2 regions of the Agromyces zhanjiangensis genome follow, and region 1 is predicted to be linked to the other one. Evidence: predicted binding sites of a transcription regulator. Region 1 holds the regulator's gene; the other holds the start of a gene.
The links. The regulator LexA, encoded in region 1, represses DNA repair genes until DNA is damaged. The targets are predictions, from matches to a motif close to TCGAACANNTGTTCGA.
Positions count from the first base shown of each region.

Region 2: ABME02_RS07035 (HNH endonuclease signature motif containing protein) is a predicted target of LexA. The motif match lies at 1,939-1,954, and genes of this name have one in related genera.

Region 1 is NZ_JBEPKB010000012.1:85,721-100,867, forward strand. It holds gene miaA (tRNA (adenosine(37)-N6)-dimethylallyltransferase MiaA) at 1-151, shown strand, start outside; gene dapF (diaminopimelate epimerase) at 180-1,061, shown strand; gene ABME02_RS17835 (class I SAM-dependent methyltransferase) at 1,067-1,678, opposite strand; gene hflX (GTPase HflX) at 1,722-3,248, shown strand; gene ABME02_RS17845 (methylenetetrahydrofolate reductase) at 3,476-4,468, shown strand; gene metE (5-methyltetrahydropteroyltriglutamate--homocysteine S-methyltransferase) at 4,465-6,804, shown strand; gene lexA (transcriptional repressor LexA) at 6,893-7,570, opposite strand; gene ABME02_RS17860 (LysM peptidoglycan-binding domain-containing protein) at 7,841-8,221, shown strand; gene ABME02_RS17865 (histidinol-phosphate transaminase) at 8,281-9,375, shown strand; gene hisB (imidazoleglycerol-phosphate dehydratase HisB) at 9,420-10,034, shown strand; gene hisH (imidazole glycerol phosphate synthase subunit HisH) at 10,031-10,669, shown strand; gene priA (bifunctional 1-(5-phosphoribosyl)-5-((5-phosphoribosylamino)methylideneamino)imidazole-4-carboxamide isomerase/phosphoribosylanthranilate isomerase PriA) at 10,783-11,529, shown strand; gene ABME02_RS17885 (SseB family protein) at 11,513-12,376, shown strand; partial or broken gene ABME02_RS18470 (pyridoxal phosphate-dependent decarboxylase family protein) at 12,493-13,915, shown strand; gene ABME02_RS17895 (ATP-dependent helicase) at 13,965-15,147, shown strand, end outside.
Region 2 is NZ_JBEPKB010000003.1:153,441-168,587, reverse strand. It holds gene ABME02_RS07045 (nitrilase-related carbon-nitrogen hydrolase) at 1-147, opposite strand, end outside; gene ABME02_RS07040 (aminotransferase-like domain-containing protein) at 426-1,853, shown strand; gene ABME02_RS07035 (HNH endonuclease signature motif containing protein) at 2,161-3,504, shown strand; gene ABME02_RS07030 (elongation factor G) at 3,654-5,714, opposite strand; gene ABME02_RS07025 (LLM class flavin-dependent oxidoreductase) at 5,837-6,706, opposite strand; gene ABME02_RS07020 (phosphatidylglycerol lysyltransferase domain-containing protein) at 6,844-7,131, shown strand; gene ABME02_RS07015 (phosphoribosyltransferase) at 7,117-7,830, opposite strand; gene ABME02_RS07010 (zinc-dependent alcohol dehydrogenase family protein) at 7,986-8,975, shown strand; gene cofD (2-phospho-L-lactate transferase) at 9,027-10,100, shown strand; gene ABME02_RS07000 (hypothetical protein) at 10,102-10,575, opposite strand; gene ABME02_RS06995 (putative F420-0 ABC transporter substrate-binding protein) at 10,875-11,924, shown strand; gene ABME02_RS06990 (putative F420-0 ABC transporter permease subunit) at 11,930-13,048, shown strand; gene ABME02_RS06985 (ABC transporter ATP-binding protein) at 13,045-13,938, shown strand; gene ABME02_RS06980 (hypothetical protein) at 13,979-14,464, shown strand; gene ABME02_RS06975 (MSMEG_1061 family FMN-dependent PPOX-type flavoprotein) at 14,506-15,132, shown strand.

The DNA of each region.
Region 1 (15,147 bases):
CGACGCGATCGCGGAGACGCAGGCGCTGACCAGGACCTACGCGCGACGGCAGGTCGGATGGTTCAAGCGGTACGCCGCGGCATCCGTCGTCGATGCCGGCGACCCGGCCGCCGTCGCGGCCGAGGTGGCACGGCAGGCGAACGTCATCTGAGGCCTGCGGCGCTCCATAGACTGGTGCGATGGCGTTCGATCTGCGCTTCACCAAGGGCCAGGGCACGGGCAACGACTTCGTGCTGTTCAGCGACCCCGAGGGCGAGCACGAGCTCTCGCCCACGCAGATCGCGGCGGTCTGCGACCGCCGCTTCGGCGTCGGGGGCGACGGCGTCATCCGGGCCGTCCGCTCGGACCGGCTGGCCGACGGTGCCGGTGCGCTCGCGGAGGACCCGCAGGCGACGTGGTTCATGGACTACTGGAACGCCGACGGCAGCCTGTCGGAGATGTGCGGCAACGGCATCCGCGTCTTCGTGCGATACCTGATCGACCAGGGGCACGTCGCCCCGGCGGGCGACGAGTGGATCGCGATCGGCACTCGCGCGGGCGTCCGGCGCGTGCGGGTCACGGGCGCGGGCTTCGAGGCCGACCTCGGCGTGTGGCGCCTCGACGGCGGTGAGCCGCTCGTGCGCGCGAAGAACCTGCCTGTCGCCCGCCCCGGCCTCGGCATCGACGTCGGCAACCCGCACGTCGTCGTGGCCCTCGCCGACGACGACGAGCTCGACGGCCTCGACCTGGGGTACCTGCCGATCCTCGAACCGCAGCCGCAGGCGGGTGCGAACGTCGAGTTCGTCGTCCCGGCCGAACCGCTCGTCGAGAACGGGCGCGGCCGCATCCGCATGCGCGTGCACGAGCGCGGGTCGGGCGAGACCCTCTCCTGCGGCACCGGGGCGGTGGCCGCCGCCCTCGCCGTCCGGCACTGGGCCGGCGAGCACGCACCCGACACGTGGGTGGTGCAGGTCCCGGGCGGCGCGCTCGGGGTGCGGATGGAGTCGCGGCCCGAAGGGGAGCACGTGCTGCTCTCGGGGCCCGGCGAGCTCGTCTTCGACGGGGTGCTCGCCCTCGCCTGAGGGGGTCAGGCGTCGCGCGTCACCGTCAGGACGCGGAAGCCCTTCGAGGTGGCCGCGCGCTCGACCGTCCACCCGTCTCCGAACTCCTCGCCGAGCCAGCGCTGCAGCGAGTCGGAGCCGAGGTTCTTCTGCACGACGAGCCACGCGGTCGCGCCGGTCTCGAGCCGGGGCAGCCATCGACGCAGCACTGCGTGCAGCTCGGCCTTCCCGATGCGGATGGGCGGATTCGACCAGATCACGGAGAATCGCAGGTCGTCGGGAACATCGTCGGGCATCGCCGCGTTGACGTTCGTGAGCCCGAGGCGGAACGCGTTCCTGCGGACGAGGTCGAGTGCACGTTCGTTGACGTCGACCGCCCAGACGGCGGCCCCAGGCGACTGGAGTCCGAGCGTGAGCGCGATCGGGCCCCAGCCGGCGCCGAGGTCGAGCAGCTGACCCGAGGCCGGTGCCGAGGGGACCTCGTCGAGCAGCACGCGAGTGCCGAGGTCGACGTGGTCGGGGCTGAAGACGCCGCCGGCGGTCTGCACCTCGACATCGCGGCCGGCGAGTCGCACGGGGACGGTCCGGAGCGCCGCCCCATCGGCGGGCTTGGACTGGAAGTAGTGCTCCTGCGGCATACGGGGAAACCTATCGCAGGCGAACGGAAGTAGGCTGGACAGGATGAACGACGCGGCACCCGAGACCCACGACGACGCGGTCGAGCGCGTGCTGCGCACGGCCGACACCCGAGCGGGCGTGTCCCGATTCGGGGCGTCCGACGCCTCGTCGATCCAGCGCGCCGGACTCGCAGACCGCGACGGCGACGGCTTCGACGGCGAGCAGTACGACCGCGAGGCGCGCGCGGCGCTCCGACGCGTGAGCGGTCTCTCGACCGAGCTCGAGGACGTCACCGAGGTCGAGTACCGGCAGCTGCGGCTCGAGAACGTCGTGCTCATCGGCGTGTACCCGCAGGGCTCGCTCGAGGACGCGGAGAACTCGCTCCGCGAGCTCGCCGCCCTCGCGGAGACTGCCGGCGCGCGCGTGCTCGACGGCGTGCTCCAGCGCCGTCCGCACCCCGACCCCAGCACCTACCTCGGTCGCGGCAAGACCGAGGAGCTCCGGCACGTGGTCGCCGCGCTCGGCGCCGACACGGTCGTCGCCGACACCGAGCTCGCTCCGAGCCAGCGTCGAGCGCTGGAGGATGCGGTCAAGGTCAAGGTCATCGACCGCACCGCGGTGATCCTCGACATCTTCAGCCAGCACGCAAAGAGCCGTGAGGGCAAGGCGCAGGTCGAGCTCGCGCAGCTCGAGTACCTCCTCCCGCGCCTGCGCGGTTGGGGCGAGTCGATGTCCCGCCAGGCCGGTGGCCAGGTGGGCGGCGCGGGCGCCGGCATGGGTTCGCGCGGCCCCGGTGAGACGAAGATCGAACTCGACCGCCGCCGCATCCATTCGCGGATGGCGAAGCTCCGCCGGCAGATCGCGGGCATGAAGCCCGCGCGCGACGCCAAGCGCGCCAACCGCAGGCGCAACGCCGTGCCGTCGGTCGCGATCGCGGGCTACACGAACGCCGGCAAGTCGAGCCTGCTCAACCGCATCACGGGCGCGGGCGTGCTGGTCGAGAACGCGCTGTTCGCGACGCTCGACGCGACGGTGCGTCGCAACACGACCGCCGACGGCCGCGTGTACACGATCGCCGACACGGTCGGCTTCGTGCGCAACCTCCCGCACCAGCTCGTCGAGGCGTTCCGCTCGACGCTCGAGGAGGTCGGCGACGCCGACCTGATCGTGCACGTGGTCGACGCGGCGCACCCCGACCCCGCACAGCAGATCGCGACCGTGCGCGACGTCATCGGCGAAGTGGGTGCACGCGACATCCCCGAGCTCGTCGTCTTCAACAAGGCCGACCTCGTCACTCCCGAGGACCGCCTGGTCCTGCAGGGGCTCGAGCCGAACGCGGTGTTCGCGTCGGCACGGACCGGCGAGGGCGTCGCCGAGGTGCTCGCCGCCATCGGTCGCATGCTGCCCGACCCCGCCGTCGAGGTCGACCTGCTCGTCCCGTACGACCGGGGCGACATCGTGTCGACGCTGCACGAGAGCGGTCGCGTCCTCTCGACCGACTACGTCGAGGACGGCACGCGCATCCGTGCGCTGGCCTCGCCCGAACAGGCGGCGCAGCTCGAGGAGTTCAGCGCCGCGGCGCTGGCGTAGCATCCCGCACGCCGTACCGCCCGAGTCACTCGTCGTAACAACGGGAGCGGAGCCGGGCGACCCGGCGTATCGTCGCACCTGATCGTGGCGAGCGGCCGGATGCCGCCCGCCTGGAGCGACCGCCGAGCCCGGCACCCGCCCGCGAGAACCCACCTGCCGTTCCGGCCGGTCGGGCGCGGCGTGCCGTGCACTCGACCTCCCCGGGACTGCTCGCCACCTGGAGCGACATGACCGGAACCCAGCCCGACGGCGTCGCCGCCCGGCCGCGCGTGCCGATCTCGTTCGAGCTGTTCCCGCCGCGGACCGATGCGGCGGCGATCGCGCTCGGCCGCACCATCGATCGCCTCGCCGAGGTCGACCCCGCATTCATCTCGGTGACCTTCGGGGCGGGCGGGTCGAGCCGGGACCGATCGCTCACCGTGCTCCGATACATGCTCGAGCACACGAACGTCGAGCCGATGGCGCACCTGACGTGCGTGGGATCGAGCCACGCCGAGGCGAACCGGCTCGTGCGGGAGTTCCTCGACGCGGGCATCACGAGCTTCCTGGCGCTCCGTGGCGACCCGCCGGTCGGGGCCGCGGACGCCGAGGACGCGATCGGCGACCTGCACAGCGCCGCCGAGCTCGTGCAGCTGATCCACCGCGTCCAGGAGGAGCGCGAGCCGTTCGGGCAGTCGCGCATCCCGGGGATGCCGGGGGTCACCGCGATCCGCGAGCGGCCCCGGCCGGAGCGCGTCGCCGTTGCGGCGTTCCCGTCGGGCCACCCACGTTCGCGCGGGTCGAACCAGGACGTCGACGTGCTGCTCGCGAAGGAGGTCGCGGGTGCGAACCTCGCGATCACGCAGCTGTTCTGGCACGCCGACGACTACCTGGCCTTCGTCCAGCGCGCACGCGCGGGCGGCGTGACCATCCCGATCCTGCCGGGCATCATGCCCGTGACCACGCCCGCCCGACTCGCTCGCCTCGAGCAGCTCACGGGGGTTCCGGCGCCCGCCGAGCTGGCGATCGACCTCGAGATCGAGCCAGACCCCGACGCCCAGTTCGAGCTCGGCGTCGACTACGCCGCGCGACTGGCCGGCGAGGTGCTCGCCGGCGGCGCCCCCGGACTCCACCTGTACACCTTCAACCGTCACGAGGCCGTGCTCGCCGTCCTGGACCGGCTCGGCCTCGCCACCGCCCCCGCCCATGCGGGCACCGAGAGGAACACGAGAGAACGATGACCGCACCCGCCTTCCCCACCGGAACGATCCTCGGCTACCCGCGCATCGGGCGCCGCCGTGAGCTCAAGCACGCCGTCGAGGCGTTCTGGGCCGGCCGGATCGACGCCGACGAGCTCGAGCGCACCGCTGCCGGCCTCCGGGCCGCGACGCGCGAGCGCCTCGCCGCACTCGGCCTCGGCCGCACGGACTCGGCGATCCCCGAGTCGTTCTCGTACTACGACCAGGTGCTCGACGCCGCCGTCGCCGTGGGCGCGATCCCGACGCGATTCGAGCGCCTGCTCGACGCCGACGGCCGACTCGACCTCGCCGGCTACTTCACGGTGGCCCGCGGCGAGGGTGCGGACGCCCCGCTCGAGATGACGAAGTGGTTCGACTCGAACTACCACTACCTCGTGCCCGAGATCGGCCCCGACACCGCGTTCGCCGCGCACGCGGACGCGCTCGTCGCGCAGGTGCGCGAGGCGCGCGACGCGGGCTTCGTCACGCGACCGGTGCTCGTCGGCCCCGTCACGTTCCTCCTGCTGTCGAAGGCGGCGGATGGCGCGCCCGACGGCTTCCGTCCCATCGACCGTCTCGCAGACCTCGTCCCCGTCTACCGGGCGCTCCTCGCCGAGCTCGCCGCAGCGGGCGCCGAGTGGGTGCAGCTCGACGAGCCGGGGCTCGTCAGCGAGAGCCTCGACGAGCCGCGCGAGCGCGTGCTCGAAGCCGTGGCGGAGGCGTACGACGAGCTCGGTGCGGCCGACGCGCGGCCGGCGATCTTCGTCGCGGCGCCGTACGGCGACCTCGCTGAGGCGCTGCCGGCGCTCGCGGCCACCCCGGTCGAGGCCGTCGGACTCGACCTCGTCCGCGGCGGCCTCCCCGCGCAGCTCGACCCGGTGACCGAGGAGGCGCTCGCCGCGAAGGTCCTCGTCGCCGGCGTCGTCGACGGCCACAACATCTGGCGCGGCGACCTCGCCCACGCGTTCGCGCGTGCCGAGGCGCTCCGCTCGTTCTCGGGCTCCGTCGCCGTCTCGACCTCCACGTCGCTCCTGCACGTCCCGCACGACGTCGACGAGGAGACCGCGCTCGATGCGCGCCTCGTGAGCTGGCTCGCGTTCGCCGACCAGAAGGTCGCGCAGGTCGCGGCGCTCGCGCGCGGCCTCGCCGAGGGGCGCGAGGCCATCGCGGCCGACCTCGACGCGGCATCCGCCGCTCTCGCCGACCGGGCCGCCGCGCCGGGCGTGCGCGTGCCGGCCGTGCGCGACCGCCTCGCCGCGCTCGACGCGACCGCGTTCGCCCGTGCGGCCTACGACGACCGCGTCGCCGCGCAGGAGGACCTCGCGCTGCCGGCGCTGCCGACCACCACGATCGGCTCCTTCCCGCAGACGGCCGACATCCGTCGCGCCCGGGCCCGCCTGGTGAAGGGCGAACTGACGGATGCCGCGTACCGCGAGCTCATGCGCGAGGAGATCGCGCGCGTGATCCGGCTGCAGGAGGACCTCGGCCTCGACGTCCTGGTGCACGGCGAGCCAGAGCGCAACGACATGGTGCAGTACTTCGCCGAGCTGCTCGACGGCTTCGCGGTCACGCAGCACGGCTGGGTGCAGTCGTACGGCTCGCGCTGCACGCGCCCGTCGATCCTCTGGGGCGACGTCTCGCGCCCGGCGCCGATGACGGTCGAGTGGTCGGCGTACGCGCAGTCGCTCGCCGAGAAGCCGGTGAAGGGCATGCTCACGGGGCCGGTCACGATCCTCGCGTGGTCGTTCGTGCGCGACGACCAGCCCCTCGGCGACACCGCCCGGCAGGTCGCGCTCGCGCTGCGCGACGAGATCGGCGACCTCGAGCAGGCCGGCATCCGTGTCATCCAGGTCGACGAGCCGGCGCTGCGCGAGCTCCTGCCGCTGAAGCTCGCCGACCAGCCCGCCTACCTCGACTGGTCGGTCGGCTCGTTCCGCCTCGCCACGGGCGGCGCGGCGCCCGCGACGCAGGTGCACACGCACCTCTGCTACTCGGAGTTCGGCGTCGTCATCGACGCGATCCGCGAGCTCGACGCCGACGTCACCTCGATCGAGGCGGCGCGCAGCCGCATGGAGGTCGTGGGCGACCTGGCCGCGAGCGGGTTCGACCACGGCGTGGGTCCGGGGGTGTACGACATCCACTCGCCGCGCGTGCCCAGCGTCGAGGAGGTGCGCTCGCTCCTCGAGCGCGCGGTCGACGGCGTGCCCGCCGGACGGCTCTGGGTGAACCCCGACTGCGGCCTGAAGACGCGCGGCTACGACGAGACGGTCGCGTCGCTCGCGAACATCGTGGAGGCGACGCGCTCGGTGCGCGAGGGTGTCGCGGTGGCGACGTCCTGACTCCGGTGATCGAGGGCGGATGCCGCGGGGCGAGCCCGCGGCATCCGCCCTCGTCGTCGGTGCCGGTGCAGGCCGGGCGATCCGCTCGCTAGACGGTGCGGAGGACTGCGACGACCTTGCCGAGCACCTCGGACTCGTCGCCGAGGATCGGCTCGAACGCCGAATTGCGGGGGAGCAGCCAGGTGTGGCCGTCGCGCTGGCGGAAGACCTTGACGGTGGCCTCGCCGTCGAGCATCGCCGCCACGATCTCGCCGTTCTCGGCCGTGCGCTGCGAGCGCACGACGACCCAGTCGCCGTCGCAGATCGCGGCGTCGATCATCGAGTCGCCGACGACCTTCAGGATGAACAGCTCGCCCTTGCCGACGAGCTGGCGGGGGAGCGGGAAGACCTCTTCGATCTGCTGCTCGGCGGTGATGGGCACGCCGGCGGCGATGCGGCCGACCAGGGGGACCATGGCCGCGTCGCCCACCGGCGCGGGCTCGGCCGACGACGGGCGCTGCTCGGCGCCGGGCACGTCGATGAGGATCTCGAGCGCGCGGGGGCGGTTCGGGTCGCGTCGCAGGTAGCCGGCGAGCTCGAGCTGGTTGAGCTGGTGCGTGACGCTCGAGAGCGAGGAGAGCCCGACGGCGTCGCCGATCTCGCGCATGCTCGGCGGGTAGCCGCGGTCGGCGACCGAGCCCCGGATGACCTCGAGGATGGCCAGCTGCTTCGGGCTCAGCGTCTTGCGCCGACGCGACCGGCCGCTCGCGCCGCGTGCCTGGTCGATGTCGATGCTCACGTGCCTCGCCTCTCGTCGGGACCGCGTCGGCCCGGATGTCGGTGGTCGGTGTTCGACTGTCGTCGGACATTCGAAACTGTATCCGCCTCGCACACGCGCGACAAACATCCGTTCGAGTGTGTCGCGGATTCCCGGCCGGATTCCCACCCGTCCGGTGCTTGCGGCTTCGATTGTTCGAAGATATATTCGGAACACAGCTTCGCATCCGGCCCTCCCGGCCGAGGGCCGGATGCGGGGCTGGAGCCCGGGAGGTGCGGAATGAGTGCAGTGGTGATGGGGGCCGCGAGTGCGGCCTCGACGATGCCCGCGTTCGGGTCGGCGACCCCGCGTACCAGGCTCAGGCTCACCAGGCGCGGTCGCGTCGTCGTCACCGGGCTCGCCGCGCTCCCGCTGGTGCTCGGGGCGCTGATCGGTGCTCTCTCGAGCGGCGGCGCCGTCGCCGGGATCGACGACGGCCGAGCACCGGCGGCGTTCGAGACCGTCGAGGTCGGCGCCGGCGACACGCTCTGGGGCATCGCCGAGGCGATCGCGCCGTCGTCCGACCCGCGCGACGTCATCTACGAGATCATGCGGCTGAACGGCCTCGACGACGCCGTGGTGCAGCCCGGGCAGCAGCTCGTCCTCCCCGCGCTCGGCTGACCGCCGCCGGGCAGGTCGCGCGCACGAAACACGCCGATGCACGCGGATAGCATTGATCGGTGACGAGTCTCGACGACCTTCCCATCCGTGACGACCTCCGCGGCAAGTCCCCGTACGGCGCCCCGCAGAAGCACGTGCCCGTCGCACTCAACGTCAACGAGAACACGCATCCGATCCCCGAGGACGTCGCGCACGACATCGTCGCCCGGGTCGCTGCCGCGATCATCGGGCTCAATCGATACCCCGACCGCGAGTTCACCGAGCTGCGCACGGCCCTCGCGCGCTACCTCGGCCACGACCTCCGGCCCGAGCAGCTCTGGGCGGCGAACGGCTCGAACGAGGTCCTCCAGCACGTGCTGCAGGCCTTCGGCGGGCCGGGCCGCACCGCGCTCGGCTTCTCGCCGACCTACTCGATGTACGGCCTGCTCTCCTCGGGCACGGGCACCGGGTGGATCGCGACCGATCGCGACGCCGACTTCGAGCTCTCGCCCGAGACCGCCGTCGCGACGATCGAGCGCCACGACCCCGACATCGTGCTGCTGTGCTCGCCGAACAACCCGACGGGCACGCCGCTCGCGCTCGAGACCATCGCCGCGGTCGCCGACGCCGCGCGCGGCGTGGTCGTCGTCGACGAGGCGTACCACGAGTTCGCCGACCCGGGCACGCCGAGCGCGCTCACGCTCCTCGAGGGGCGGCCGAGGATCCTCGTCTCCCGCACGATGAGCAAGGCGTTCGCCTTCGCGGGTGCGCGCGTGGGCTACCTCGCCGCCGACCCCGCCGTCATCGACGCGCTGCGGCTCGTCCGGCTCCCGTACCACCTCTCCGCCCTCACGCAGGCCGCAGCGCTCGGCGCCCTCGCCCACTCCGGCGAGATGCTGGCGATGGTCGACGAGATCCGCGCCCAGCGCGAGCGGATCACGCACGAGCTCCGCGCGCTCGGCTTCCGTCCGTACCGCAGCGGCGCGAACTTCGTGCTCTTCGGCGGCGTCGACGATCCCCACGCGGTGTTCGAGGCGCTCCTCGAGCGCGGCATCCTGATCCGCGAGATCGGGCTGCCGGGCTGCCTGCGAGTCACTGCGGGCACCGAGGCCGAGACGACCGCCTTCCTCGAGGCCATGGCGTCGTTCGCGCCCGCCGCCGCGGCGAACGCCTGATCGAGCCCGGAATCCACCCCGACCCTCCCGAATAGGATGACCCCATGAGCACCGACCGCCCCGCGCGCACCGCGCGCGTGCAGCGCGAGACCAGCGAGTCGAGCATCGACCTCTCGATCGACCTCGACGGCACCGGCACGAGCGACATCGAGACGAGCGTGCCCTTCTACGACCACCTGCTCACCGCGTTCGCGAAGCACTCGCTCACCGACCTCACCGTGCGGGCGAAGGGCGACATCGAGATCGACGTGCACCACACCGTCGAGGACGTCGGCATCGCGCTCGGCACCGCGATCCGCCAGGCGCTCGGCGACAAGCGCGGCATCTCGCGGTACGGCGACGCGCTCGTCCCGCTCGACGAGGCGCTCGCGCAGGCCGTCGTCGACATCTCCGGCCGGCCGTACCTCGTCCACACGGGCGAGCCGGCGGGCTTCGAGTTCCACCTCATCGGCGGGCACTTCACCGGTTCGATGGTCCGCCACGTGTTCGAGGCGATCGCGTTCAACGCCGCGCTCACGGTCCACGTGAACGTGCTCGGCGGACGCGACCCGCACCACATCGCCGAGGCGGAGTTCAAGGCGTTCGCTCGCGCGTTCCGCCAGGCCAAGGCGTGGGACCCGCTGGTCACCGGCGTCCCGTCGACGAAGGGCGCCCTGTGAGCCCCACGCGCCGCGTCGCCGTCCTCGACTACGGTTCGGGCAACGTCCACTCCGCCGTCAAGGCGCTCGAGCGCGCGGGCGCCGAGGTCGACCTCACGGCGGATCGTCGCGCGGTCATGGAGGCGGACGGCCTCGTCGTCCCAGGGGTCGGGGCCTTCGCGGCCGTCATGGAGGGGCTGCGCTCGGTGCGGGGCGACGAGCTCATCGACCGCCGCCTCGCGGGCGGCCGCCCCGTGCTCGGCATCTGCGTCGGCATGCAGGTCATGTTCGAGCGCGGCGTCGAGCGCGGCGTCGACACCGAGGGCCTCGGCGAGTGGCCGGGCGCCGTCACCGAACTGCCGAGCGACGTGCTGCCGCACATGGGCTGGAACACCGTGAAACCCGATGTGGGCTCGGTGCTGTTCGAGGGGCTCGAGGACGAGCGCTTCTACTTCGTGCACTCGTACGGTGCGCAGTCGTGGAGCCTCGACGTCATCCCGCCCTTCCCCCAGCCCAAGCTGACGTGGTCGGAGCACGGCGGGCGCTTCCTCGCCGCCGTGGAGAACGGCCCGCTGTCGGCGACCCAGTTCCACCCGGAGAAGTCGTCGGATGCCGGCATCCGCCTGCTCTCGAACTGGATCCGGTCGCTCGGCTGACGCCGGGTACGACCTCCCGAGACCTTCGATGCGTCACGGCGTTCCGGTGCGGACTAGGATGCTGTGACTGTGCCGAGGCCGCGTCGTCCGCGGCATCCGATTCGAGGACAGTGATGAGTGAGTTCAGCAAGACCCCCCGCCTGGTGCTGCTTCCGGCAGTGGACGTGGCGGGAGGCAAGGCGGTCCGCCTGACGCAGGGCGAGGCGGGCACCGAGACGAACTACGGCGACCCCGTCGACGCGGCCGCCGACTGGGCCGACCAGGGGGCCGAGTGGATCCACCTGGTCGACCTCGACGCCGCCTTCGGCCGCGGGTCGAACGCCGGGATCCTGAAGAAGGTCATCCGCCAGGTGCGCGGCGTGAACGTCGAGCTCTCCGGCGGCATCCGCGACGACCGGTCGCTCGAGAACGCCCTCGAGATCGGCGCGAAGCGCATCAACCTCGGCACCGCGGCCCTCGAGAACCCGGAGTGGGCGGCATCCGTCATCGCCCAGTACGGGGAGGCGATCGCGATCGGCCTCGACGTCCGAGGGACGACGCTCGCCGCGCGCGGCTGGACCAAGGACGGCGGCGACCTCTGGCAGGTCATGGACCGCCTCGAGGACGCCGGAGCGGCCCGCTACGTCGTGACCGACGTCACGAAGGACGGCACGCTGCAGGGCCCGAACGTCGACCTGCTGCGGCAGATCATGGAGCGCACCCGCCGCCCCGTCATCGCATCGGGCGGCGTGTCGAGCCTCGACGACATCGCGGCGCTGCGCCAGCTCGTGCCCCAGGGCCTCGAGGGCACGATCATCGGCAAGGCCCTCTACGCGGGCGCGTTCACGCTGCCCGAGGCCCTGGATGTCGCTTCCCACTGATCCCGCGGCCGACTCCGCCGGGCGTCCGTGGGCGGGCCGGTCGTTCCAGTCGAACCCGCACGCGGCCGACGACGGGCGGATGCCGGAGGCGCTCGGGTCGGCGCTCGCCCGGTTCCGGTCCGGCGACGGCGGCCAGGCCGACGTCGTCGCCGCATTCGGCGTGTCGCGGCTGCTCATCCCGCTGCTCGCCGAACTCGGCGACGGCGGGACCGAGGTCGGCGCGCACGGCCACGCCGTCGACAAGAGCCAGGAGCTCTCGATCGTCACGGTCGAGGGCCCCGACGGGCGACGGGTGCTGCCCGTGTTCGGTTCGGTCGAGGCGATGTCACGATGGAATCCGGTCGCCCGACCCGTGCCCGCCGACGGCGTGCGCGTCGCGCTCGCCGCGGCCGACGACGGCACCGAGCTCGTCGTCCTCGACCCCGGCTCGCCGACCGAGTTCGTGCTGCGCCGGCCCGCGGTCTGGGCGGTCGCGCAGCAGCAGCCGTGGCACCCGCCCGTCGAGTCCCAGGCGATCCGGAACGCGTTCGAGCGCTCGATCGGCGGCGAGCTCGCGGTGCTCGGCGTGGACCTCGTCGCGGGCGACCCCGACGCGCGGCTGCGGGGTCCCGAGCTCGTCGTCAGGCTGCGTCTCGTCGCGGGACTCACGCGCACCGAGCTCGATGCGACGACCGCGCGGCTCGCGCGACGCTGGGCCGGAGACGACGCCATCGCGACCGGGGTGGACTCGCTCGCGGTGAAGCTCGTCGCGGGCGACGCGGGCGACGCGGGCGACGCGGGCGTCGCGGGCGACGCGGGCGACGCGGGCGTCGCGGGCGTCGCGGGGGACTCCGCGCCCGAGGCCTGAGCGGCCGCCCTCCGGGACGACGATCGCTCGCCTGCAGGGCTGGGCGTTGACCGCGCCCGCGCGGGGGGAGCAGGATCGGGACTGCGCGACGATGCGCGGAAGTCCAGGTGGAAACGATGTCCGACGCACGCTCACGAACGACCCCGGCTCCCGATCTCCGACCGCTCGACGACGACCTGCTCGATCTCGCCCATCGACACGCGGCGGCGTGGCTCGGCACGCTTCCCGAGCGTCCGATCCCGCCGCGTGCGGGCGTCGAGGAGGTGATGGACGCGCTCGGGCGCGAGCTGCCCGAGCACGGCGAGCCCGCCGATGCCGTCATCGACCGGCTCGCCGGGGGCGCGGAGCCCGGCCTGATCGCCATCGGGTCGCCGCGGTTCTTCGGGTGGGTGATCGGCGGCACGCAGCCGGTGGCGCTCGCGGCGGACTGGTTGGTGTCGGCCTGGGACCAGAACTCCGGGCTCAGGACGATCACCCCGGGGGCGGTCGCCGCCGAGGAGATCGCGTCCTCGTGGCTCCTCGACCTGCTCGGCCTGCCGGCCGGCAGCGACGTGGGCTTCGCGACGGGCGACCACCGCGCAGTTCGCGTGCCTCGCCGCGGCGCGCGACGAGGTCCTCCGCCGGGTGGACTGGGACGTCGAGGAGCAGGGGCTCGGCGGCGCGCCCCGCATCCGGTGGATCGCCGGCGCCGAACGGCACGGCACCATGGACCTCGCAGCGCGCTACCTGGGGCTCGGCTCGCCGACGGCGGTCGCCAGCGACGACCAGGGCCGCATCCGAGTCGACGCGCTCGCCGAGGAGCTCGCGCGCGGCGAGGGCCCGGCCATCGTGGCGCTGCAGGCCGGCAACATCCACTCGGGAGCGTTCGACCCCTTCGCCGAGGCGTGCCGCGTCGCGCACGACGCGGGCGCCTGGGTGCACGTCGACGGTGCGTTCGGGCTGTGGGCCGCGGCATCCCCGCGCCTCAGGCACCTGACGGTCGGGCTCGCCGACGCCGACTCGTGGTCGACCGACGCGCACAAGACGCTGAGCGTGCCCTACGACTGCGGCATCGCGATCGTGCGCGACTCGGCGGCGATGCGCCACGCGCTCAGCATGCACGCCAGCTACCTCCAGGCCACCGACGTCGGCGCCGATCCGCACGAGAAGGTGGCCGAACTGTCGCGTCGAGCCCGCGGCATCCCGACCTGGGCGGTGCTGCGGCACCTCGGCCGCGAGGGGATCGCGGAGCTCATCGACCGGCTCGCCGGGTCGGCGAGGATCATCGCCGACGGGCTGGCCGGGCTGCCCGGGGTCGAGGTGCTGAACGAGGTGGTGTTCACGCAGGTGTGCATCGCGCTCGAGGACGACTCGGCGACCGAGGCGCTGAGCACGGCGCTCTGGGAGGACGGCGAGGTGCTCGCGATGACCTCGCGCTGGCACGATCGGGCCGTCGTCCGCTTCTCCGTGAGCAACTGGGGCACGGATGCCGCGCAGGCGCGCCGCACGGTCGACGCCGTCGCCCGCGTGCTCGGCGGACTGCGAGCCACCGGTCGCTGACGGGGGCCGGATCGGCGACGCTGTCGGTGGCATCCGCTTGAATGGAGGGATGACCGGGGCGCTCGACTCCTTCGCGCCCGCGACGCGGGCGTGGTTCACCGAGTCCTTCCACGAGCCGACGCCCGTGCAGGAGGCGGCGTGGCGCGCGATCGCCGGTGGCGAGCACGCGCTCGTCGTCGCGCCCACTGGCTCCGGCAAGACGCTCGCCGCCTTCCTGTCGGCGATCGATCGCCTCCACCACGAGGGTCCGGCCGTCGACGCGGCGACCGGCGAGGTGGCGGATGGCGCGCCACGCGCCACGCGCGTCGTCTACCTCTCACCGCTCAAGGCCCTGGGCGTCGACGTCGAGCGCAACCTCCGCGCCCCGCTCGTCGGCATCGCCCGCACGGCTGCGACGCTCGGCGTCGACGTGCCCGAGGTCACGGTCGGCGTCCGCTCGGGCGACACGTCGCCGACCGACCGCCGGGCGCTCGTGAAGCGCCCGCCCGACATCCTCATCACGACGCCCGAGTCGCTCTTCCTCATGCTCACGTCGCAGGCGCGCGAGACCCTCGCGGGCGTCGAGACGGTCATCGTCGACGAGATCCACGCGCTCGCCGGCACCAAGCGCGGCGCCCACCTCGCGCTCTCCCTCGAGCGGCTCGACGAACTCGTCGCGCGCCCCGTGCAGCGCATCGGCCTGTCGGCGACCGTGCGTCCGCACGAGGAGGTCGCGCGGTTCCTCGCCGGGACTCGTCCGGTGTCGATCGTGGCGCCGCCGTCGGGCAAGCGGTTCGACCTGCGGGTCACGGTCCCGGTCGACGACCTCGGCGACCTCTCGGGCGAGGCGGGCGGGTCGGTGTGGCCGCACGTCGAGGAGGCGATCCTCGACGAGGTGCTCGCGCATCGCTCCACGATCGTGTTCGCCAACTCCCGCCGTCTCGCCGAGCGCCTGACGGCCCGGCTCAACGAGCTCTGGGTCGAGCGCACCGCGCCCGACGACGACGAGCCGGAGACCGGTGCGGGCGCGCCTGCGGCGGAGATCGCGCCGGTCGGTGCCGCCGTGGAGGCGCCGGCCGGGGCATCCGTCGCCGCGCGCACCTCGCCGGTCCCGGCCGCCGTCCGGCGGCCGCCGTCCGAGCTGCCCGGCGCATCGGGCATCACCGCCGGCGCCGAGCCGATCATCGCCCGGTCGCACCACGGCTCGGTGAGCAAGGAGGAGCGCGCACTCGTCGAGGCCGACCTCAAGGCGG
Region 2 (15,147 bases), on a different contig from region 1:
GTAGGGCCCGTAGAAGAGCTCCTGGAAGCAGATCACCTGGGCGCCCTGCTCCTTGGCCTGGCGTGCGAACTGCTCGTGCTTGTCGAGCATCGACTCCTTGTCACCCGTCCACGTGGTCTGGGTGATGGCCGCTCGAACGATCGTCATGGTGCCTCCTGAGTCGGTCGGCGTCGTTGCCGTCCGCTGGCGGGTACTGGGCGCGCGGTGCGTGGTGCGCTAGTGCCTGCCGTGCGTGCGGTGACGCCGAGCAGTGGTGCCGAGAATCGACGCCGGCTGGGGACCGGCGGCGGATGCCAGATCGGGGTTGCGACCCGTTCTGTTATTCTTCGGCGTGAACATTTCCCTTGTGTTTCACTCTGTGACGTGGTGGTTAAACATCCTGTCCCTTGCTTCGTGAGGAGGCAATGGTGCGATCAGGTATTCGAGTGGATGTCTCCGAGCTGACGTCGCTCGCGCCCTTCGCCGACACGACCCCCCGCGGCATCGCGGCCGACCTCGCGCGGCTCGTGAACAGCGGCGACCTCGAGGCCGGCGTGCGCCTGCCCACCGTGCGGGAACTGGCCGCCTCGCTCGGCGTGAGCCCCGCCACCATCAGCCAGGCGTGGCAGGCGCTCGCACGTGCCGGGCTCATCGAGTCCCGCGGCCGTGCCGGGAGCTTCGTGCGCCGGGATGCCGCGGCCGGCCCCGCCGTGCGGATGCGCGGGATGGCGGCGCCCGACGACCCGGTCCGACTCGACCTCTCGCGCGGGACGCCCGATCCGCTGCTGCTGCCGCCGCTCGGCCCCGCGCTCTCGCGCGTGTCCGCCCGCGCGGACGTCGGCAGCTACCAGGCGGAGCCCGTCATCCCGGCGCTCGCGACGGTGCTCAGGGACTCGTGGCCCAGCGAAGCCGAATCGATCGTCGTCGTCGACGGCGCACTCGACGCGATCTCACGCGCGCTCGAGCAGGTCGTCCGCTTCGGCGACCGGGTCGTCGTGGAGCATCCGGGTTTCCCGCCGTTCCTCGACCTCCTCGACCTGCTCGGCGCCGAGGCCGTGCCCGTCGCCATCGACGAGCACGGGATGTCGCCCGACGGGCTCGCCACCGCCCTGCGGCGCCGCCCGGCCGCCATCCTGCTGCAGCCCCGCGCCCAGAACCCGACGGGAGCGTCGATGACGCCCTCGCGCGCCGCGGCGCTGGCGGGAGTCATCCGCTCGGCCGTCGACGAGCACGGCGTCGACCTCGTCGTCGTCGAGGACGACCACTCGGGACTCATCTCGACCGAGGGCGACGTCACGCTCGGCACCCGCCTGCCCGACCGCGTCGTGCACGTGCGGAGCTTCTCGAAGTCGCACGGACCGGACCTGCGGATCGCCGCCGTCGGCGGGCCGCGCGACCTCGTCGACCGGATCATGGCGCGCCGCATGCTCGGACCAGGATGGACGTCGCGCATGCTGCAGTCGATCCTCCTCGACCTGCTGACGGACGGCGCGGCCATCGACGCCGTCGCCGAGGCGCGCCGCGCGTACTACACGCGGCAGCGCGCGCTCGGCGACGCGCTGCGTGCCCGGGGCGTGCCCGTGATGCGCGCCGACGGGATCAACCTCTGGATGCCGGTCGAGTCGGAGCGTTCGACGCTCGTGCAGCTCGCGGCGGCAGGGATCCGGGTCGCGGGCGGCACGCCGTTCCTGGCCGCGGCGAACGGGTCGCCGGTGGCGGGGGCCGCGGCGGTGCGCGGCGCGGTGGCCGCCCGGGGCTCCGCCCGAGAGCAGGAGTACGTGCGGGTCACCGTGGGCGCGGTGCGGGAGGGGGTGTCGTCGCTGGCGGATGCGCTCGCGGTGGCGGCGCAGCATCTCGCTGCGGGCGGGTACTGAGGGGCGCTGCGGTCGTCGGCTCGTCGGCTCGTCGGCTCGTCGGCTCGTCGGCTCGTCGGCTCGTCGGCTGCGCGATCATCCGCCATAGAACGCACCCTCGAGCACGCCACCGCCCCCGCGTGCATTCCACCGCCCCCACAACCCGCGCACTCCGACCGCACGCTCATCCCGCTCCAAGCCGCGTCGTGGCGACACCGACTCGTCCTCCACAGCCCGCGACAGACTCGATCCATCCACCGAAAAACACCCGGTCTGAGGCATAATCCATGCATCTTTGTATGTCGGAGGGTGCGTGCAGGATCGAAGCATGGACGAACCCCTGGCGACGCTCGAGCGCGAGCTCGGTGCGCTGCGCGACACGTGGGGTGAGGCGATGCCGGCGTTCGGGTCGATCCCGGGCGACGCGCAGGGCGAACTCGAGCAGATGAGCGACCCCGGGCTCGTCCGGGTGACCGACGGGCTGGCCTCGCTGCGTCGCGGGGTCGATGCGCTGCTCGCGCGCGCCGCCGCAGAGGTCGCGCGACGATCCGGGCCCGAACTCGGCGAACTCGGGCTCGCAAAGGCGCAGGGGTTCCACAATGGGGGTCGGCTCATCGCCGTCGGTTCAGCGACCGCCACGCGTGAATCCTTCGTCGGCGCGCGGATGCCGCCACGACGGCCGCACGTCGCCGGCGCCCTCGACCGGTCGGCGATCAGTCTCGAGGCCGCGTCCGCGATCACGACGATGCTCGACCGCGTGGCGCTGCGAGCCGATCCCGAACTGGTGGAGGTGGCCGAAGCGGCCCTCGCCGAGCTCGCCGAGCGTGCGCCGCTCGAGCTGCTCATGCGCGGCATCCGCGAGGCCGAGGCCCGACTCGACGCCGAAGGGGTGGAACCGCGCGAAGAGCAACTGCGCGAGCAGCGCTCGCTCACGATGCGCGAAGACCGCCACGGCGTCGTGCACCTGCACGCCAGGCTCCACCCCGAGGCGGCCGCTCCCGTGAAGGCGGCCGTCGAAGCGCTGGTCGGCGACGCGCTCCGGCGACGCGACCCACGACTCGGCGATCCGCGTCCCGTCGTCGACGGCCGCCGCTCGATTCCGCAGATGCAGGCCGACGCGCTCGCGGCGATCGCGCGCCACGCGCTCGGCTGCGAGACGACCCTGACGCCGCTCGCGAAGCCCACCGTCGTGGTGCGCGTCGACCTCGACGCGCTCGTCACCGGACTCGGCGACGCCCGCATCGACGGACTCGACCAGCCGATCTCCGCGGCCACCGCCCGGCGGCTCGCCGCCGACGCCGAACTGATCCCCGCGGTGCTCGGCGGTCCGAGCCTGCCACTCGATCTTGGCCGACGTGCCCGTCTCTTCACCCGCGCCCAGCGACTCGCCCTCGGCGAGCGCGACGGCGGCTGCGCGTGCTGCAGCCAGAACGTCGGCGACGTGGAGGCGCACCATGTCCGCTGGTGGGAGCGAGATGCGGGCCCGACGGACCTCTCGAACGGCGTGCTCCTCTGCAGTTTCTGCCACCACCTGATCCACCGTGAAGGGTGGGAGATCCGCGCCGAATCCGGTGCGATCTGGTTCATCCCTCCACCGCACGTCGATCCCGACCGCGTGCCCCGGCTCGGTGGGCGCGCGCGATTCGAACTGCAGATGACGGATGCCGCGTGAGCGGGTGCTCGCGCGAGCGTGCGCGGGAGCGTGTGCATGCGAATGCGCGAGCGACGGAACCAGGGCGAGCTCGAAGAGCGGTGGCCCCGCAGCCGCCAACGGGAGTCGCCGGGTGCGAGGATCCAGAGCGCGGGCCGGCGAGCTCGCGCTCAGGCGCGCGCCGTGCTCGGCGCCTTCGCGTAGTGGTCGGGCGTGATCGTGAGCTCGGCCTGGCCGGCGGTGATCGAGCGCAGGTCGAGGACGTACCGCGTGAGCTCCGACTCCGGCACGTGCGCCACCACCCGCGCCCGGCCGTCGCTCGCGGCCTCGGTCGCGCTCACGCGACCGCGCCGCCCCGACAGGTCGGTGAGCACCGCGCCCTGCAGGTCGTTCGGCACGGTCACGGTCACGCTCGACACGGGCTCGAGCAGCACCGTCCCGGCCTCGGCGAGCGCCGCCTTCACGCCGATCGACGCGGCCGTGCGGAAGGCCATGTCCGACGAGTCGACCGAGTGCGTCTTGCCGTCGGTGAGCTCGACGCGCACGTCGACCACGGGGTGCCCCTGCGGCCCGCCCGACGCGAGCGCGTCACGGGCCCCCTTCTCGACGGCGGTGATGTACTGGCGCGGCACCGCGCCGCCGGTGACCGAGTCCACGAACTCGAACCCGTCGCCCGGCTGCAGCGGCGAGACCGTGAGCTGCACGACCGCGAACTGGCCGTGCCCGCCCGACTGCTTCTTCAGCTTGCCCTCGACCGACGCCGTGCCCGCGATCGTCTCGCGGTACGCCACCGGTGCAGGGCCCGTCTCCACCTTGACGCCGAAGATGCGCGCGAGCCGCTCGACCGCGACCGCGACGTGCGTGTCGCCGAGCCCCCGCAGCACCGTGTGCTCCCCCGCGCGGTCGACCACGAGCGTCGGGTCCTCGGCGGTCAGTCGCGCGAGCGCCACGGGCATCTTCTCGTCGTCCGACTGCGACGCGGGCTCGAGCGAGACCGCGTACACAGGTGGTCGGGGCGGCGTCGCCGCCGGCCGAGCGGTGCCGGAGGGTCGCGACCACAGCAGTGAACCCGACGGAGACCCGGTGAGCTTCGCCACCGCGCCGACCTCGCCCGCGGCGAGCGTCCCGGCGGTGACGTGCTCGGACCCCCGCAACCGGAACAGCCCGTGGATCCGCTCGTCGGTGCCGGTCGTCGCGTTCCGCAGCTTGTCGCCCGTCCGCAGCGTGCCGGAGAGCACCTTGAGCATCGAGACCTGGCCGACGAACGGGTCGGCCACCGTGCGGAAGACGTGCACGAGCGTGTCCCCGTCCTCGTTCGGCGCGACCTTCAACTCCGTGCCGCCCGACCCCTCCCCGACGAGGATGCGCCCGTCGCGTTCGGTCGCGGCGGGCGTCAGTTCGCAGACGAGGTCCGCGACCCGGTCGACGCCCGTCCCGTTCACCCCCGAGCACACGAGCACGGGCACGGCCTCGCCATCGGCGACCTCGCGCGCGAACGTGCGCTCGAGCTCCGCGGCCGACGGCTCGTCCCCGTCGAGGTAGGCCTCGAGCTGCGCGTCGTCGTGCGACACGATGTCCTCGGTCACCTCGACGTGCATCGCGTGCTCCTCGGCCTCCGCCTCGGGCGGCAGCGGCTCGTCGTGGTGCGTCCCGTCGCCGTCGTAGACGTGCGCCTCCTCGCTCAGCACGTCCGCGATCGCCCGGAACGCGGCCTCCTCGCCGATCGGCAGCTCGAGGGCCCACAGGTGCTCGCCGAACTCCGACCGCAGCTCCGCCAGCACGCGACGGAAGTCCGCCCTCGCCTTGTCCTCCTGCGTGACCACGACCACGCGCGGCACCCCTGCGGCCTCGGCGGCGTCCCACGCCGCGCGCGTCCCGGCGACGACGCCGTCCACCGCGCTGACGGCGATGAGCGCGACATCCGCCACCGCGAGCGCCGCGTCGACGGCGCCCACGAAGTCCGGATGCCCCGGGGTGTCGGCGAGCGTCACCGTGTACGCCGTGCCGTCGGGTCCGCTCCAATCGAGGTGGGCGAGCGAGAGCCCGAGGCTCGTGTGCCGGGCGATCTCCTCGGGCTCGTGGTCGCAGACGGTGTTCCCCTGCTCGACGGATCCCGTCCGCGGGATCGCGCCGGCGCGATACAGGAGCGCCTCCGCGAGTGTGGTCTTCCCCGAGCCCGAAGCGCCCACGAGGGCGACAGTCCGGTGGGTCTGGGGCGATGCCGAGTTCATGGGGCCTCCCGCGCCGGTGCGGTTCCGTGCGTCCATCGTCGCGCGCCGAGGCCGCGAGGTCCAGAGGGCGGAGGTCCCGATCTGCGCGATCCCCGCCCCGGACGACGGCGGCCCGCCCGGGTTCAGCCGGTCGCGGCGCGGCGTTCGGCGACGAGCGCCCGCGTCTCCGGAGCGATGCGCGCCCCGAGTTCCGCGATCATCGCCGCGTCGTCGCCGGCGACGATGAACGTGTCGACGCCGTGCCGCGTGGCGAGGTCGGCGAGCGACTCCGGGTCGGAGTGCCGCGGCCCGACGTTCAGCAGGCGACGGATGCTCCGCGGCTCGCGCCCCGCGCCCCGCGCCGCCGCGTCGATGATCTCGTGCCCGGCGTCGAGCGAGTCGGCGCCGTGCTCGAGCCGCCCGAGCGACGGCAGCCACCCGTCCGCAGCGCTGCCGAGGAGCCGGAGCCCCTTGGGCCGCAGCACGCCGAGCCAGATGGGCATCGGCCGTTGCACGGGCGCGGGCCCGCGCTTGGCGCCGCGGATCGGGTAGTGCGCGTTGTGCAGGAACACGCCGCCCTCGGCATCCGTGTCCTGCAACTCGCGGATGACAGTGATCGCCTCGCCCAGGGCGCCGACCTGCTCGGCGGGCGTCCGGCTCGGGGCCCCCATCGCGACGGCGGCGGGGGCGAACCCGCCGGCGCCGAGGCCGAGCATCACGCGGCCGCCGGTCAGCAGGTCGAGGGATGCCGCCGAGCGCGCGAGCACGGCCGGCGGGCGGAGCAGCAGGTTGTGCACATTCGCCGAGATTCGGATGCGGCTCGTGCGCGCACCGACCCAGCTCATCAGCGTCCACGTGTCGAGGAACCGCGGCTGGTAGGGGTGGTCCTGGAAGGTGACGAACTCGAGCCCGGCACGCTCGCTGGCGAGCGCGAGCTCGACGGTGTGCTCGGGATCGAGCGCCGACGGCGTGATGAACGTTCCGAACTCGATCGGGCGGCCGTAGTCGGGCATGCGGCCACGCTACGCGCTCTCGCGCCGCATGGCGCAGAATCGAGGCGGCTCGCGTCGCGCATGGACGACTCTACGCCCGTGATGGAGTTCCTCATCGCGTCGTCGGCGCTCGCGTTCCGCGATGAGGGGCACGGTTCCTGTCGCTGTCAGGTGCCCCGCTCGCGCGCTCGATCCCGGGGGACCCCGACGAGTTCACGCCCGTCGATGCCATCCTCGATCGGCTCGGCGGCATGCTCGAGCCCGCCTACGGCTTCCGCTCGCTGCACCGCTTCAAGCAGAAGTTCCGGCCGCGCGCCGAACCCATGTACCTGCTCTACCGCGACGGCGGCGACCTCGCGAGGATCGGCCTGGCGCTCACGCGCGCATACCTGCCGGATGCCTCGGTGGCCGACCTCGTGCGGGCGGGGGCGTCACTCGGTCGGTGAGCCGGTCTCGGGCACGGTGCCGCTGCGAGGGGACCCGCTCGTCTCGGCCGGCGACGACGCGCGCGACCTCCTCGCCCGCGCGGCGTCGAGGAGCGCCACGACCTCCTCGTCGGTCGTCTGTCGGAAGTCCGCGTACGCCTGCCCGACCGCCATGAACCAGTCCGGCACGTCGACGGCGACGAGTGCGTCGGCCGAGGGCACGCGGGACGCGGCATCCTTCGGCGCCACCGGGACCGCGAGCACGACGCGTCGTGCGCCACGTGCCCGGGCCACCTCGCACGCGGCCTCGGCGGTCGCACCTGTGGCGAGCCCGTCGTCGACGACGAGCGCCGTGCGGCCCGCGAGGGGCTCGGGCGCGCGGTCGCCGCGCAGCTGCGCGACGCGACGATCGAGGGTCTGCTGTTCCTGCCGTTCGACGTCGGCGAAGCGACGATCCGAGACGTGCGCCCGCCGCACGATCGCCTCGTCGACGACGCGCACGCCGCCCTCGCCGATGGCGCCCATCGCGACTTCGGACTGCCCGGGGATGCCGAGCTTGCGGACGACGATGACGTCGAGCGGCGCGCCCAGGCCCTCGGCGACCGCGGCGGCGACCGGCACGCCGCCGCGCGGGAGCCCGAGGACCACGACGTCCTCGTCGCGGAACGCCTCGAGCCGCTCCAGCAGGGCGGCCGCCGCGTCGGCGCGGTCACGGAACATGACTTCAGCATGCGCCTCGCGCCGCCGGCGGGCGGGGCCGTTGGTCCCCGCGGACCGCACGGTGCCGCCGTCGCCCGCATCGGACGGCGTGACCTTCGTCCTGCGCGCGCCGCGGCGTCCGTCGCACGCTGGCAGGCGACGGGGAGGGGACCGAGATGGATGCCTGGACGACCCGCGGCGACGGGCGGCTGACCGCCTCGCCCCTGCCCGAACCCGACCCCGTCGACGACGAGCTCGTGGTCGAGGTCGCCGCGTGCGGGGTGTGCCGCACCGACCTGCACGTGATCGACGGCGAGCTCGCGCCGCACCGGAGTCCGGTCGTGCCGGGCCACCAGGTCGTGGGCCGGGTCGTCGCGACCGGCGCCGACGTGCGTCGGACCGCGGTCGGCGACCTCGTCGGCATCGCCTGGCTGCGCTCGACGTGCGGGGCGTGCCGGTGGTGCCGGTCGGGCCGGGAGAACCTCTGCCCCGATGCGCGCTTCACCGGCTGGGACGCCGACGGCGGCTACGCGCGCTTCGCCACCGTGCCCGAGTCGTTCGCGTACACACTCCCGCCGGACGCCGACCCGATCGCCGTCGCGCCCCTCCTCTGCGCGGGCATCATCGGCTACCGCGCGCTCCGACGCGCGAACCTCCCGCCCGGCGGCCGTCTCGGCCTCTACGGCTTCGGCTCGAGTGCGCACCTGACGGCACGGCTCGCGATGGCCGCGGGTGCGAGCGTCGTCGCGATGACGCGAGGCGAGGCGAACCGGCGACTCGCCCACGACCTCGGCCTCGACTTCGTCGGCGGCGAGCGGGATGCGCCGCCCGAGCCGTTCGACGCGGCGATCGTGTTCGCGCCGGCCGGCGGCCTCGTGCCGGTCGCCCTGGCGGCGACGACGCGCGGGGGCACGGTCGTGCTCGCCGGCATCCACATGACCGACGTCCCGTCGATGACCTACGCCGACCACCTCTTCCTCGAGCGCGACCTGCGGACCGTGACCGCGAACACGCGCGCCGACGGCGACGAGTTCCTGCGGCTCGCGCTGCGCCTCGGCATCGCGCCCACGGCGACGCCGTACGCCTTCGAACGAGCGGATGCCGCGGTCGACGACCTGCGATCCGGCCGCGCGTCGGGCTCGCTCGTCCTCGTGCGCGACGCCTGAGGCGACCGGCGCGCCGACGGGCGAGGACCGTCGCGGCGCTAGCGTGGAACGGTGGAGATCACGGTGCTCGCGGGCGGAGTCGGTGGCGCGCGGTTCGTGCGCGGCGTGCGCGAGGAGTGCACGAGGCGATGGCCGGCCGAGCCCGGCGCCGAGCCCGGCGCCGAACCCGCCGCCGACGGCACGGCGGCGACCTCGGCCGACGTCACCGTGGTGGTGAACACCGGCGACGACCTGTGGCTCTCCGGCGTACGACTGATGCCCGACTTCGATTCGCTGCTGTACGCCCTCGCGGGCGTGAACGACACCGAGCGCGGCTGGGGTCGCGCGGGCGAGACCGAGCGGGTCGCCGCGGAACTGCAGGAGTGGGGCGTCGGCTGGCCGTGGTTCACGCTCGGCGACCTCGACCTCGGCACGCACCTCGCGCGCACGTCGTGGCTGCGCGAGGGACTGGCGCCGTCGCAGGTCGCCGAGCGGCTGCAGCGGCGGTGGCCGCTCGGCGCGCGCCTGATCCCCGCGACCGACACCGAGGTCGACACGCACGTGCGCGTCGACCCGGCGCACCCCGACGCCGAGGGCCGCGACGAGCTGCACTTCCAGGAGTGGTGGACGCGCTTCCGCGCCTCGATCCCCGCCCTCGGCTTCGACCAACGCAACCTCGCCGACGCCCGCCCCGCACGGGGCGTCGAGGCCGCGATCGCCGAGGCCGACATCGTGCTCGTCGCCCCCTCGAACCCCGTCGTCTCGATCGGCACGATCCTCGCGATCCCCGGAATCCGCGAGGCGCTCGCCGCGACCGCGGCCCCCGTCGTCGGCGTCTCCCCGATCATCGGCGGCCGGGTCGTGCGCGGCATGGCCGACGCGTGCCTGTCGGCCATCGGCGTCGAGACGGATGCCGCGGCGGTCGCGCGCCACTACGGCACGCGAGCGACGGGCGGCGTGCTCGACGGCTGGCTCGTCGACGAGGCGGATGCCCCGGCGGTGCCCGGCCTCGTCGGCGACGGGTTCGCCGCGGCATCCGCCCCGCTCTGGATGCACGACCTCGACACGTCGGCCGCGCTCGCGGGCGCGGCGCTCGACCTCGCGGCAGACGCCGCAGCCGGCACCGCGCCCACGGGACGCGCCTGACTCAGCCGCCGTTGCGCGGCAGCGGGATCACCGGGCACTCGAAGGAGCGGAGCACCTCGCCGATCGCGAGGTCGCCCGCGCCGGCCGCGGCCCACAGCTCCTCGTCGGAGTCGAGCACGCCGTCGCCGTCGAGGTCGCCGGAGGCGAGCGCGGCATCGTAGCCGTTCGGCAGCAGCACCTCGGTGACGAGCCAGCGTCCGCCGCGGTAGTCGGCGTCGCCGGGGGCCGCCGTGGCGACGTTCGCCTGCGTGTCCTCCGGGAAGGCGTAGATCGGCTGGAACGACGACTCGGGCGCCCCGGTGCCCGAGAGGTCGGTCGGCGTGCCGACGGTGCGGTACTGCGCGCCGTCGACCCAGAACGCCGGCCCGCTGACGCCCGCGGCGTTCGCGGCCGGCGCCCCGGCCAGGACGCCGCCGACGGCGAGCGCGGCGGCCGCGACCGTGCCGAGCAGCGGGCGGATTCGGGTGGTGTGCATGAGGTTCCCCTTCCGTTCGACCGCCGGTTCCGACGGCCCTCCAGCAGTCAATGCCCGTGCCGTCCCTGCGGCGACGGGGCAGCGGTGACGGTGCGCTTACCGTCCGCTTACGCAGGGATTACGCCGGGCGCGGGTGTTCGCCGACAGGGAACGAACCGGCGGGCGCGACGTTCCGCCGACTGCGTAGACTGGCGAACGACCGCCGGTTCGAATTGACCGGTCGGGCCGGCCCGGGATTGGGCCGCGAGTCGCCGACGCTTTCGTCGGTCAACGAACGCGCATACCGTCCCGGAGGTTCCATGCCCACGTCCCCCTCGCGTCGCCCGTCCCGCGCCGCCCGGCGCCGAGACGGTCTCGGCGCCCGTCGCACCGCAGTGATCGTCGCGGCCGCGGCATCCGTCGCCCTGCTCGCCGGCTGCGCGTCGGCCGGCACCGACGACGGCGGGTACGTGCCGCTCGCCGAGGCGACGGATGCCGCCGGCTTCCCGGTCACGGTCGACAACTGCGGCACCGAGGTCACGTTCGACGCCGCCCCGGAGCGGGTGATCACGGTCAAGTCCTCGACCCTCGAGCTCCTGCTCGCGCTGGGCCTGGAGGACCGCATCGTCGGCGCCGCCTTCACCGACGGCCCCGTGCCCGACGAGTACGCCGACGCCGCAGCGGGCATCGAGATCCTGTCCGACAAGGTGCCGTCGCAGGAGGCGACGCTCGCCGCCGAACCCGACCTCGTCTTCGCCGGGTGGGAGTCGAACCTCACCGCCGAGGGCGCAGGCGACCGCGCCACGCTCGAGCAGCTCGGCGTGCACACCTACGTCGCCCCCGCCGCCTGCAAGGAGGAGGGCTACATGCCCGACCCGCTGACGTTCGACGGCGTGTTCGCCGACTTCGAGGAGGCGGGCGAGATCTTCGGTGCGACGGATGCCGCGGCCGCCCTCGTCGCGGAGCAGCGCGCGGCGCTCGACGCGATCGAGCCGAGCGACGACGGCCTCACCGCACTCTGGTACTCCTCGGGCGACGACCAGCCGTTCGTCGGTGCCGGCATCGGCGCCCCCCAGATGATCATGGAGGCCGCGGGCCTGGCGAACGTCGTCGCCGACGTGCACGACACGTGGACCTCGCTCTCGTGGGAGGCCGTCGTCGACGCGAATCCCGACGTGATCGTGCTCGTGGACGCCGCGTGGAACTCCGCCGAATCCAAGATCGAGAAGCTCGAGGCGAATCCCGCGACGGCCGCCATGCCCGCGGTGCAGCAGGGCCGGTACGTGATCGTCGACTTCCCCTCGACCGAGGCCGGCGTGCGCAACGTCGACGCGGTCGCCGCGATCGTGGAGCAGCTCGGGGCGCGCTGATGTCGATGCGGGCGGGCAGGTCGACGGATGCCGCGGTGCGGCCGTCCGTCGACCGCGCGCGCCTGCCGTCCGAGTCGGCAGGGCCGTCGGGCCGACCGTCGACGCCCCGCCGCGGCGGCACGGCGACCGCGGTCGGCGTCGGCGTGGCGCTCACCGTGCTGCTCGCGGCATCCATCGTGCTCGCCGTGACGATCGGGCCGGCCGGGCTCGCACCGGCCGACGTGATCGCCTCGATCGCCGCGCACCTCGGGCTCGGCGATCCGACGCTGACACCGCTCCGCGACGCGATCGTGTGGGAGCTGCGCATGCCGCGAGTCCTCTCCGCCGCCGCGGTCGGCGCCGGCCTCGCGATCTGCGGTGTCGTCATGCAGGCGCTCACGCGCAACCCGCTCGCCGACCCGTACCTGCTCGGCCTCTCGTCGGGCGCGTCGGTCGGCGCCGTGATCGTGCTCGTGCTCGGCATGGCCGTCGCACTGCCCGTCGCCGCGTTCGCGGGGGCCCTCGCCGCGCTCGCGGCGACCCTCGGCCTCGCGCGCGCCGCGGGCGGGCTGAGCCCGACGACCACGGTGCTCGCCGGACTCGCGGTGTCTGCGGTGTTCGGCGCCGTGACGAGCCTCGTCATCTTCTGGAGCGCCACCACGGACAGCTACCGCGAGATCCTCAACTGGCTGCTCGGCTCGCTCGCGGGGGCCGGCTGGCCGGCCGCGGCCCTCGCCGGCACCGCGATCGCGCTCGTCGGCCTGCCGCTGCTCGCGACCGGGCGCACGCTCGACGCCTTCGCCTTCGGCGACACCGCGGCGTCCGCCCTCGGGGTGCACGTGCCGCGTACCCGTGCACTGCTGCTCATCGCGACCGCGCTGCTCACGGGCGCGCTCGTCGCCGTGAGCGGCGCGATCGGGTTCGTCGGGCTGATCCTGCCGCACGCGGTGCGACTCGTCGTCGGCTCGCGCCACCGCGCGCTGCTGCCGTTGTCGGCGCTCGCGGGTGCGGTCTTCCTGGTCTGGGTCGACACGGGGGCGCGGACGCTGTTCGATCCGCGTGAACTGCCGGTCGGCATCCTCACCGCGCTCGTCGGAGGCCCGGTCTTCGCGGCGCTGCTCCTGCGCGCCCGGAGGACGTCGTGAGCGGCGTGCGGCCGGGCGACGGTCGCGGCACCGGCGCGGCCGGTGGGCTCGGCTCGGCGCGGCCCGGCACGGGCCTCGAGGGCTCGCGCGTCTCCTTCGCGCGCGGGTCGAGGCTCGTCGTCGACGGCGTGGACATCACGGTGCCGCGCGGCGCCGTCGGCGCGCTCCTCGGCCCGAACGGGGCCGGCAAGTCCACGCTGCTGCACCTGCTCGCCGGCGTCGAACGTGCCGAGGTCGCCTCGCTCACCCTCGACGGCGACGACCTCGTCTCCCTCCGGCGCCGCGAGCGCGCACGACGCATCGCGCTCGTCGAACAGGATGCGCCGGCGCCGAGCGGCCTCGGGGTGGAGCACGTCGTCGGCCTGGGACGCATCCCGCACCAGTCGGCGTGGGGCGGCGACTCGGCCCACGACCGGGAGATCGTGGCGCGGGCGCTCGACGCGGCGGATGCGACCGCGTTCGCCGGCCGGCGCTACGACGAACTGTCCGGCGGTGAGCGCCAGCGCGTGAACCTCGCACGTGCGCTCGCGCAGGAGCCCGAACTGCTGCTGCTCGACGAGCCGACGAACCACCTCGACATCCGCGCCCAGCTCGCGACGCTCGGGCTGCTCCGCCGCCTCGCCGACGACGGGCTCAGCGTGCTCGCCGCCCTCCACGACCTCTCGCTCGCCGCGGCGTACGCCGACCACGTGGTCGTACTCGCGAACGGCGTCGTCGTCGCGGCCGGCGACCCGGGCGACGTGCTCACGCCGCCGCTGATCCGCGCGGTCTGGGGCGTGGAGGCGAGCGTGCTGCGGCATCCGTCGACGGGGCGGCCGCTGCTCGCGTTCGCGCCCACCGATGCGGATGCGTCGGCGGAGACGGCCGCGCCGGCGCCCGAGCCGGCCTGACCGGATGCCGCGACGCGGGCATCGGCGTAGCGTGGCCGCCATGGCACAGGTGACCGAGGACCGCCGGCAGCTCGTCGAGTCCGTCGCGGAGGAGTTCCTGCACAACGCATGGCGCGGGCGACGCCTCGTGGCGGTCGAGGGCGCGTCAGAGGCGGCCGCCGCACGGTTCGCCGACGACCTCGCCGCGACCCTGGTCGAGCGGGGGCAGCGCGCCGTGCGCCGCTCGCTCGGCGACGTCGACGAGGCGACGCTCCGCGCGGAGACCGTCGACCCGTTCCGTGCGGGCTCGCTCGCCGGCGCGGAGGACGACGACACCGTCCTCGTCGTCGACGGCCGGCGCCTGCTCAACGACGCCGTGCGCGGCATCTGGCACTTCACGGCCTGGACGCTCGCGGGCGACGAGCTCCCCCACGCCTCGACCAACGTCATCATCGACCTCACCGACCAATCCGCGCCCACCCGGTATTTCTACGACCTGTGCAGGCTGCCGCCGAGCGTCGGCGAGCGCCGCGCCGCCGCGGGCTGACCGCGCCCGACCCGCACGGCACCGGGTGCAGGATGGGACGCATGAGCGAACGCGGCATCCCGGTGACCACGGCCGACGAGCTCGAGGAGATCCTCGGTCCGCCGACGAGGGCCGCGGCCGAGAAGACGCGCCATCGGTTGAGCGAGATCGATCGGGAATGGCTGGCCGCGGCATCCCTCGCCTTCGTCGCGACGGGCGACGAGCACGGCGACCTCGACGTCTCGCCCAAGGGCGACCCCGCGGGGTTCGTGCACGTCCTCGACGACACGACCATCGCGATCCCGGAGCGCCCGGGCAACCGCCGTGCGGACGGCTTCCACAACGTGCTGCGGAACCCGCACGTGGGCCTCATCCTCGTCGTGCCGGGGCGCGGCGACACGCTCCGCATCAACGGTCGCGCGACGATCGTGCGCGACGCGCCGTTCTTCGACGACCTGGTCGTGAAGGGCCACCGCCCCGCGCTCGCCCTGCTCGTCGACGTCGACGAGGTGTTCTTCCACTGCTCGAAGGCGTTCCTCAGGTCGCAGGCGTGGAAGCCCGAGACCTGGAGGCCCGACGTCGTGCGCCGGCGCGCGCTGATCGCGAAGGCGCTCGAACGGCCCGAGGCGGATGTCGCCGAGCTCGACGAGTACTACGGCCCGTCGTACGCCGAGCGCATCTACGGGTAGCACGCGGCATCGGTC